3 regions of the Anaeromicrobium sediminis genome follow, and region 2 is predicted to be linked to each of the others. Evidence: riboswitches for the same ligand, from Rfam matches in the RefSeq annotation. Region 2 holds a riboswitch; each other region holds the start of a gene.
What was found. Region 2 has a riboswitch for thiamine pyrophosphate ahead of thiD (bifunctional hydroxymethylpyrimidine kinase/phosphomethylpyrimidine kinase). Riboswitches for the same ligand answer to the same signal wherever they lie in the genome.
Positions count from the first base shown of each region.

Region 1: it holds a riboswitch for thiamine pyrophosphate, as region 2 does, so the genes downstream of both, tenA (thiaminase II) here and thiD (bifunctional hydroxymethylpyrimidine kinase/phosphomethylpyrimidine kinase) in region 2, are expected to answer to the same signal.
Region 3: it holds a riboswitch for thiamine pyrophosphate, as region 2 does, so the genes downstream of both, thiS (sulfur carrier protein ThiS) here and thiD (bifunctional hydroxymethylpyrimidine kinase/phosphomethylpyrimidine kinase) in region 2, are expected to answer to the same signal.

Region 1 covers NZ_NIBG01000004.1:30,749-34,037, reverse strand. Annotated here, with positions in the region: gene CCE28_RS06460 (hypothetical protein) at 51-839, shown strand; gene CCE28_RS06455 (NUDIX hydrolase) at 854-1,324, shown strand; TPP riboswitch at 1,375-1,474, shown strand; gene tenA (thiaminase II) at 1,744-2,406, shown strand; gene thiT (energy-coupled thiamine transporter ThiT) at 2,419-3,033, shown strand.
Region 2 covers NZ_NIBG01000032.1:10,778-14,066, forward strand. Annotated here, with positions in the region: gene CCE28_RS20465 (M3 family oligoendopeptidase) at 1-1,127, opposite strand, end outside; TPP riboswitch at 1,253-1,361, shown strand; gene thiD (bifunctional hydroxymethylpyrimidine kinase/phosphomethylpyrimidine kinase) at 1,428-2,225, shown strand; gene thiM (hydroxyethylthiazole kinase) at 2,228-3,037, shown strand; gene thiE (thiamine phosphate synthase) at 3,030-3,289, shown strand, end outside.
Region 3 covers NZ_NIBG01000007.1:109,641-112,929, forward strand. Annotated here, with positions in the region: gene thiH (2-iminoacetate synthase ThiH) at 1-31, opposite strand, end outside; gene CCE28_RS09870 (thiazole synthase) at 31-807, opposite strand; gene thiF (sulfur carrier protein ThiS adenylyltransferase ThiF) at 820-1,635, opposite strand; gene thiS (sulfur carrier protein ThiS) at 1,628-1,819, opposite strand; TPP riboswitch at 1,972-2,081, opposite strand; TPP riboswitch at 2,122-2,220, opposite strand; gene CCE28_RS09885 (response regulator transcription factor) at 2,527-3,289, opposite strand, start outside.

The DNA of each region.
Region 1 (3,289 bases), on a different contig from region 2:
TAGGTTGTAGTATAAGATGAAGTAACTATATGATGAGGAGATTTAATAAAATGAAAAAATATAAAAATTATTTGGCAGCATTATCAGTTATTGGTACATTAACATTAGGACTAGCAGGTTGTATGGGTTTTAAAGCAGAAGAGGTAAAATCAGAAAATATAGTAAAGGAACAAGTTGTAGAAACCCAAAATAAGGTAGAACAGAAAAAAATAGAGATTACTGATGGAAATATAATAGAAGTGAGTGAAGAAATAAAGAATTTTGTTGGATTAGATGAAGACCTAGGTAAGTACTTACAAAATGAGCCTACAATGGTCACTTTCCTAAAAGATGAAGATGGTGATAATCCAGATGTAAATATAATGTATATCTATGAAGGAACGGAAGATGAAGATTCAACGGCCCTTTATTTATATATAGAAAATGACTATATAGTTAATGCTAAATTAGATGAATATAATGGTTCTGTAAACTTAGATTGGAAAGAGGATGAGACCGTTGTATTTACAAATTCAGGCCAATTAGAAAAGCAACCGAAAGAAGAAAACATTTCCTTAGATTTTGAAAATAGAGAGTTAGCCCAAAAGGAAATTAATGATAAATTTGTTGGAAAAGAGTTAAGAGAGTTTAATGAGTTTATCAATCATTATATACCGGTTACTAAAATAGTAAGAAAAGATACGGGATTAGTTATGCATGTGTATTATGCAATAAACAAAGAGGGATATACCCTAAGTACTACAATGAATGTAATTACAAAGGACAATATAATTAAAGAAATTTATTTAGAGGATTCTTATAATCCATCTATTAATCCAGTAGATAAATTAAGATTATAGGGTAGGAGAATGTTATGGGAAACTATATAATGGAGTTGAGAAAGATAGTAGGACATAGGCCTTTAGTTATGTGTGCAGCAGGAGTTTTAATCATTAACGAAGATGGTCAAGTTTTATTACAACAAAGGACAGATAATAACATGTGGGGTATACCTGGCGGTGCTTTAGAGTTAGGAGAATTATTAGAAGAGACAGCAAAGAGAGAAGTATTAGAAGAAACGGGATTAACTGTATCTAATTTAGAGTTGTTTGGAACATATTCAGGAGAGAGGATGCATCATATATATCCAAATGGAGATGAAGTATATATTGTATCTTCCGTATATATAACTAGGGATTATAAGGGAGAATTAAAACTAGATAAAGATGAAAGTAAAGATCTAAGATTTTTTAATATAGATGATATACCAAAATCAATAAATCCTCCAGATGAACCTATAATAGAGGATTTCATAAAAACCTTTAAAAATAAGGATATCTACTAAAATAGATAGATATTTATTTAAGAATCATTTATAATTAATATGAAAATAAAATATTTTGCTAGGGGTGCCTAAAGGCTGAGAGGTGAATATTCACCAACTCTTGTACCTGATCTGGATAATACCAGCGGAGGAAAGCTTGTTAAATATACATAGTTATATTTGTAAAATAGAACTATAAAGCCATATTCCATGCTGGAATATGGCTTTTTTACTTACTAGGAAATTATCATATTCTCCAAATTGTGCATAAGTAAAAAAAGTAAGGGGTGTGGGGGAAGAATTCCCCTGCCTCTTTAAAGGAGGATGCTCAGATTACGTTAGTAATCGTCGAAAGGAACCATAGGGTTCCTTAGCGAAGCATACGGAGTATGCCTTTTTTACTTACTAGGACCTAGCAAATATGAAGAAAGGTGACTAAAATGAAATTTACTGATTATTTATTTGAGGAAGTAAAGCCCGTATGGGAAGAGTATTTAATCCATCCCTTTATTAAGGAAATAGCAGATGGAACTTTAGACAAGGAGAAGTTTAAATATTATCTTATACAAGATTACTTGTATCTTAAGGAATATGCAAAGGTATTTTGTGTGGGTGTAGTGAAAGCCCAGACCATGAAAGATATGAAATTCTTCTACAAATCCATAAAGGGAACTATGGAAGACGAAACGGCAGTTCATATAAAGTATTTAAAAGATTTTGGAATGGAACCGGAAGAAGTGGAAAAATGTGAATATGATCTAACCACATCTAGTTATACAAGTTATATGCAAGCATTGGCTCTAACTGGAGACATAAGAGAAATTGCCATAGCCACATTACCTTGCACATGGAGTTATAACTACATAGGTAAGTATTTATTAGAAAATCATGGGAACGAATTAGAAAATAATTTTTATAGACATTGGATAGAATTATATGGTTCAGAAGGATTTACAGATTTTTCAGATGCATGGATTGAGTATACTGATAGAATTTGTGAAAATATATGTGAGTCAGAAAGGAAAAAATTAAGGGATATATTTATTAAAGCTAGTATATATGAGATGGAATTTTGGCATATGGCTTACAAGGAAAGAACATAAGGAGGACATATTATGATTAATGGAATTATAGGATTATTAAGTGTAATATTCTTTGCATATTACATAATGAAACTTAGAAAAAATAAATTTGACACTAGAACTATGGTGATAGTATCCATGTTTAGTGCCCTGTCTTATATACTATACCTTATTCAATTTATAAAATATCCTCAAGGAGGAGGTATAAGCCTATTCTCCATGTTGCCTGTAATGTTATTATCCTTAATATATGGAAATGCAGTAGGTCTTACAGGAGGATTAATATTTGGTTTCCTAAAATTATTAAATGGTTATTTTATAGTTCATCCTATTCAGTTTTTATTAGACTATATATTATCTACTATGATGCTAGGTATTGCAGGATCTTTTGGAAATCATAAAAAGGTAAAAGTGATATTGGGTTGTTTACTTGCCGTATTTGTAAGTGTAAATTTAAATGTATTATCGGGAGTTATATTCTTTGGTCAGTATGCACCAGAGGGTATGAATGTATGGTGGTACTCTATAGTATATAACTATTCTAGTGCAGGATTGGAAGGGGTTCTTACTACTATAATAATAGGATTGATGCCACTTAAGAAGTTCATATCATTAGGAAAAGGAAGAATTACTGGAGGAAATGAATAAAAGTAGGTTTATATGATTTATTAATTTATGGGATAGTGGAGACACTATCCCTGTTTAAATATATGGGAAAATTATTTGTTATCCAGGCGTAGTGTTAACCTACTACGTTTCTATAAATAAAAACGTTTCACAGGTAAGTCACTATCAGATTCTAGAGTGTGAATTTTATAATGAGGGTAGAAGATTCGTAAATGTTTGCAGCGAGTGGGATACTGATGTTCCACCTGCTGAAAAATTTTTTATTTATAGAAACTTG
Region 2 (3,289 bases):
TTATATTCTACTAAATCATATTCTCTACTCTCATAAACTTGAAAAGCATGACCAGCTTCATGAGTTAATACATCCACATCATCTATAGTTCCATTAAAGTTTGAGAATATATAAGGCATATTAAAACTGCCTATGTAAGTACAATATCCTCCAGGTGATTTTCCTTTTTTGCTAAGTAAATCCATACAATTTTTTTCTACCATATCTTTAAAAAATATTTTCGTTTCAGGAGATAATTCATTATACATTCTCTCTCCCATTTTAAGTATATACTCTGGGTCTCCGGCTAAATTTGCATTACCATCTTTAAAGGTGATTAATTCATCATAGTACTTTAATTTATTTACACCTAATTCTTTTCTTTGCATTTCTCTTAATTCAGTACAAAAGGGCACTATATATTTTAATACTTCCTCCCTAAATGTGGCCACCATCTCAGGAGTATAATCGGATCTTAACATTCTTTTATATCCTAAGTGAGTAAAATTTTCATAGCCTAATTTTTTAGCTATGTTAGTTCTTACCCTAACTAAATTATCATAGATAGTGTCTAATTTTTCTTCATTTTCTTCAAAAAACTCATATTTGGCTTCATTGGCTTCTTTTCTTGTATTTCTATCCTCATTCATTTGATAAGGTCTCATTTGAGATAAATTACATACTTCACCATTGAAATTAATGGAAGCTGCGGCCAATACTTTAGTGTATTCACTCATAAGTTTATTTTCTTCTTTTAAGTCATCTATTATGTCTTCACTAAAGGTATCTATGGTCAGACTGGCTATGGTGAATAACTGTTCTCCCCATTTATCCTTTAATTCTTCAATGTTATTCGATTTCATTAAAGTCTTATAAAATTTTGAAACTAAATCGTCATACTCAGGTTTATTCTCATCAAAGAATTCCTGTTCCTTTTCATAGAATTCTTCCTTTGTGTTTATGGTATGCCTAATATATACAATTTGTTCCATGGATTCAAATTCAACTCTTAAATTATTAATTTCCAACAATAATTTATTCTCAGTTTCAAAGTCATGAGCTTCCTCAAAGCTTAACAATAATTTATTAAATGTATTTTTAAGTTCTTCCATATTAGGTCTTTTATATTTCATATCTGCAAATTTCACCTATTTATCATCTCCTCTTAAAGCATATTTCAATAATATTAATATTTACCTAATATGTCAATTTAATCCTCATTTATTTCGTATTGACCATTTTTTATTCTTATAGTAAGATTAACCTAAAGTAAATATTTGGCTAGGGGAGTCAGTGTTACTGTCTGAGAGTAAGAATGATAATTCTTTAACCCTTGACCTGATCTGGATAATACCAGCGTAGGAAAGCACCTTTAATATGCATAGAATCTATTGAGCATGTACCTATTGTTGGTACATGTTTTTTTATTTTTAAGGAGAGTGATTATATTGAAACATTGTTTAACCATTGCCGGGTCTGATTCCTGTGGTGGAGCTGGAATTCAGGCAGATTTAAAGGCTTTTAGTGCCCTTGAAACTTACGGTATGAGTGTTATTACAGCCATAACAGCTCAAAATACCCAGGGAGTTTTTGCAACTCAAAACATTGATCCTGAAATAGTGTCTAAACAAATTGAAGTATTATTTGATGACATAAAAATAGATGCTATAAAGATAGGTATGGTATCTACTATAGATATTATAGAAGCCATATCTAAATCCCTTAAAAAATTTTCTTTACCTAAATTAGTAGTTGATCCAGTTATGATATCTAAAAGTGGCTTTGATTTATTAAAAAAAGAATCAAAGGACGCTTTAGTAAAGGAACTTTTCCCTATTGCCTACATAATCACACCAAATTTACTTGAAGCACAGGATATATTAGGTTATGAGATTAAAACTGTAGAAGACATGAAAAAAGCTGCAAAGGATCTTCATAAGCTAGGACCTGAAAATGTTTTAGTAAAGGGTGGTCACTTAGAAGGTGATGCCATAGACGTTCTCTATGACGGAGAAAACTATCATATATTTGAAGAAAAACGTATAGATTGTATTCATACCCATGGTACGGGTTGTACTTTATCTTCAGCCATAGCTGCCCATTTAGCTAAGGGATTTGATTTGGTAGATGCAGTTAAATACTCTAAAGATTATATTTCTACTGCCATTGCCCATGGAATATCAATTGGAAAGGGAGTAGGTCCTACTAATCACTTCTACAATCTATATAATAAAAAGGAGGAGTAATCATGCTTAATAATGAATTTGAAAAGGCATTTTCACTACTAAAAAGTAATTCACCATTAGTTCATCACATAACTAACTATGTGACGGCCCATATTTGTGCTGATATGACCTTGGCTATAGGAGCATCTCCCGTTATGGCAGATGCCATAGAAGAGGTAGAAGAAATGGTTAGTATGAGTAGTTCTTTAGTAATAAATATAGGAACTTTAAATGAAAGAACTGTAAAATCCATGATAAAAGCAGGAAAAAAAGCCAATGAATGTGGAACTCCTGTAATTTTAGATCCAGTAGGAGCAGGAGCTACTACCTTTAGATACGAAACTACAAAAAAATTAATAGAAGAAATAGATTTTGCTATCATAAAGGGAAACCTATCTGAAATAAAGACCATAGCAGGTCTTAGTACAAAATCTCGTGGTGTAGATTCTATAGATATGGATTCTAATTCCCACAATATTGCAAGAGAATTAGCTAAAAAACTAAATTGTGTAATTGTCATTACAGGACAAGAAGATATAGTATCTGATGGTGAAACTACCTTAGTATTAAAAAATGGTACTCCCCTTCTTGGGTCCATTACAGGAACAGGATGTATGAGTGCTTCTTTAATAGGATCTTTTGTAGGGGTTGGTCTATCCCCTTTAACTAGTGCTTCCCTTGCCATTTTAACCATGTGTATTAGCGGAGAAATTGCAGCTAGACGCCTCTCTAATGATTCTGGTTCTAAGTCCTTTAAAACATATTTAATAGACGCCGTATACAATATGGAATATGATACAATTTCTAAGGAGATGAATGTGGAATATGTATAATCTAGATGATAAAAAACTATATTTAGTAACGGACATGTTTAATTTTTCCTTTCAGGAACTTTTACAAAGGGTTGAAAAGGCCATAGAAGGAGGATGCACCATAGTTCAAATCAGAGAAAAGTCTGCAAGTTCAAGGGAATTTTATGAAAGGGCTATGGAGATGAAAGAACTATGTGAAAAACACGGTGCTCTTTTCATAGTAAATGATAGGATAGATATTGCTTTAGCTGTTGATGCCCACGGCATTCACCT
Region 3 (3,289 bases), on a different contig from region 2:
TAAATTTTGAATATTCATCATAAAAAGCCATTATAATTCCCCTTTATGTAAAAATCCTGTAAGAGGTGAAGAGGCATGAGCATGTTCCTTTATAGGAGCCATTTTTGAAAGATATGCAGTTCTTCCAGCCTTTACTGCCAATGAAAAAGCCTTTCCCATTTGAACAGGGTCCTTTGAGGTGGCTATAGCTGTATTTACTAAAACTGCAGCTGCTCCCATTTCCATAGCCTCAGCTGCCTGAGAAGGCTTTCCAATTCCCGCATCCACAATTATTGGTAAATCAATTTCATCGATTAATATCTGTACAAGTTCTTTTGTTCTAATACCCTTATTTGTCCCTATAGGAGCCCCTAAAGGCATAACTGCTGCTGCACCTGCATCAACTAATCTTCTTGCTGTCATTAAATCTGGATTCATGTAAGGAAGTACAATAAACCCTTCTTTAGCTAAGATTTCTGTAGCCTTTATAGTCTCTTGATTATCTGGAAGTAAATATTTATTATCTGATATAACCTCTATTTTTACCCAATTACCACAACCCATGGCCCTTGCTAGCCTTGCGATTCTAACAGCTTCCTCTGCATTTCTTGCCCCGGATGTATTTGGTAATAAGATAGTATCCTTTGGAATGTAATCAAGAAGATTTTCCTCCTTAGATCCAATATCAACTCGTCTCACTGCCATGGTTACCACTTGTGTTTCACAGTTTTCTATTACTTGAGGAATAATATGTTTACTTGGAAACTTTCCTGTTCCTATAAGTAATCTACTCTTTAGTTTATTTCCCCTAATATCTAATAAATCCATATTTGTCAACTCCTAAGTCTCATATTCGTCTAAAATTATTCTCAGTACAGTATTGGCCTGATGGCTTGCTGCAATAGATACCCGTGGTGCCATAAGACCACATCCTGGTTTTGCCTCTGAAATATCATCACCAATCAAATAAAATTTATCTCTTATCTTTTTTGTCTTTATAGTATTATTTGAAAAATGTCCAGCCATGCCAGATGCAGCCACAATATATTTACTAGTTAGCTTTGATAATGCAATATTTACTAATTCTGCCTTACAAATGGGATTATCGAAGGCCTCCACTATTATATCCACATCTTTAAAAGACTCTTCCATATTGGTCTTATCCAAATAAATATCTCTGATTTCAACTTCTACAAAGGGATTAATTTCACTTATTATTTCTTTTAATGCCCTAGTCTTTTTCATCCCTATGTGCTTTAAAAAATAATGCTGTCTATTTAAATTACTTGGTTCAACCAAATCATAATCTACTAAAACTAATTTTCCTATTCCAATTCTAGCTAGAGCTACGGCCACATTTGATCCTAGGCCTCCTAGACCTGCAATTCCTATACATGCCTTTTCTACCCTTTCGTGCACCCTTGGTGTATGTCTTGAAACAAGTAGTGATTCAAGTTCCTCCCTATCTGGAACTGCTCCTTTAGTTATAAACACAACCCTATCATTTTCTTTTAAAGGTACATCTTCCTTAATAATAAATCCATTTAAAACTACTACATCTGCTTCCTTTTTAATTAAATCCCTAAGAGAAAAGCTAGTAATTCCCTCATTTACACTCATTTCCTTTTCATTTACATATATTTTCAAATCAACCACCTCCCACAAAGCTTACTATCTCCACTTTGTCAGCCTTATTAAGTATATGTTCTTCATACATTTCTTTAGGTACTATTTGAAAATTCACTTCTACAACTACTTTTTCTTCTTTTAAATCTAAACCCTTTAATAATTGTGTAATTGTAACCTTTCCAAAGTCCATCTCTTTGCCATTTATGATCATATTCTTCCCCCTTTTATTTAACATTTTAAATGCTAAAATTTTATATAAACTAAAAAAAGCCTATAGGATAAAATCCTTCATAGGCTTGTATAAAATCCATATACTAAAACTATAATTCTTCATGAATTAAGAGTCTCTATAGTTATGTATATATTAATACAGTATACTAGTCCCTACGTTGGCATTATCCAAATCAGGTTATAAGGGTCAGAGATAACATCCCTTTCTCAGCCCATCCCTATGAGCTCCCCAAATCATATTAAATTAAAAAAAGCTTGCACCTAGGCAAGCTTATAATGAACCTTATTCATTCCTTGCTTCCCTACGACAATATTAATTGTATCAGGTTTTAAGAGTTAGAATTTCTTCTTCTCAGCCCTAAGGCACCCCTAGCAAACTTATTTAACTACTACCAGTATAATCCAACATCTTAAGTTTGTAAAGTTTAAAAATAATGTTTTATATTTGCATATACCAACTATATCCAAATTCAATAAAGCCTGGCTACTTACAAGGGAATATGAATGAAAAATTTTTATAAGGTGGAACATCAGAACATCCTATGTTGTAAACAATTGTGAACCTTCTATCGTGAATATAATATTCGCACTCTATAGTCTGATAGTGACTTACCTTATAAACGTTTTTGTTTATATGACTGCCGTAAGTTCACACTCCCTGAGCATCCGTCTAATCTTCATCATACTCTAATTCTTACTTACATATTTACTAGGTGAAATTCCTGTGATTTTTTTAAACATCCTACTAAAATAGTTAGGGTCACTATATCCTACCCTTCTATATACATCCTTTACTTGTATTCCTTCCTTTAGCATCTTCTTTGCCTTCTCAATTCTTATATGGGTTAAAAACTCTATAAAGTTTTGTCCCGTTTCTTGCTTAAATAATTTACTTAAATAAAAGGTGCTAATGGCAAATTTATATGATAGATCTTCTAACTTTATTTTTGAATCATAGTTCTTTACAATGTAATCCTTTACATTTTCTATTAGATCATTACTTCTACACAATTTCACATAAGTATCTAAATCTACTAATATGGCATTTTTAATAGAGGATTTACTTCTCTTATTTTTAATCATCTCTTTACTATTTTTAAAATAAATCTCATTTTTTTCCATGAAAGCTCCATATTGAAGAAAGCTTACTATTTCATTTATTTCTTCATAAAAATTTAAATCACGGGAATTAGTTTTTTTCATTATATATCCTAGCATTTTTTCAAATTCATTATAATAATTCAAATCAAAGTTTAAAACTTCCTTACATATTCTTAAACGATTTTCATCATTAAAGTCCATGTTAGTATTTATAGTGTTTAGCTTTCCTATAATCTTAATTACATTTTTTTTGATGTCCTCAAAGTAATTATTTTTCTCATACCAATAGATTAATTCCTCATTAATATTATTTTTCAATTCCCTTTCTATTTTTTCTAAACTTTTTTTT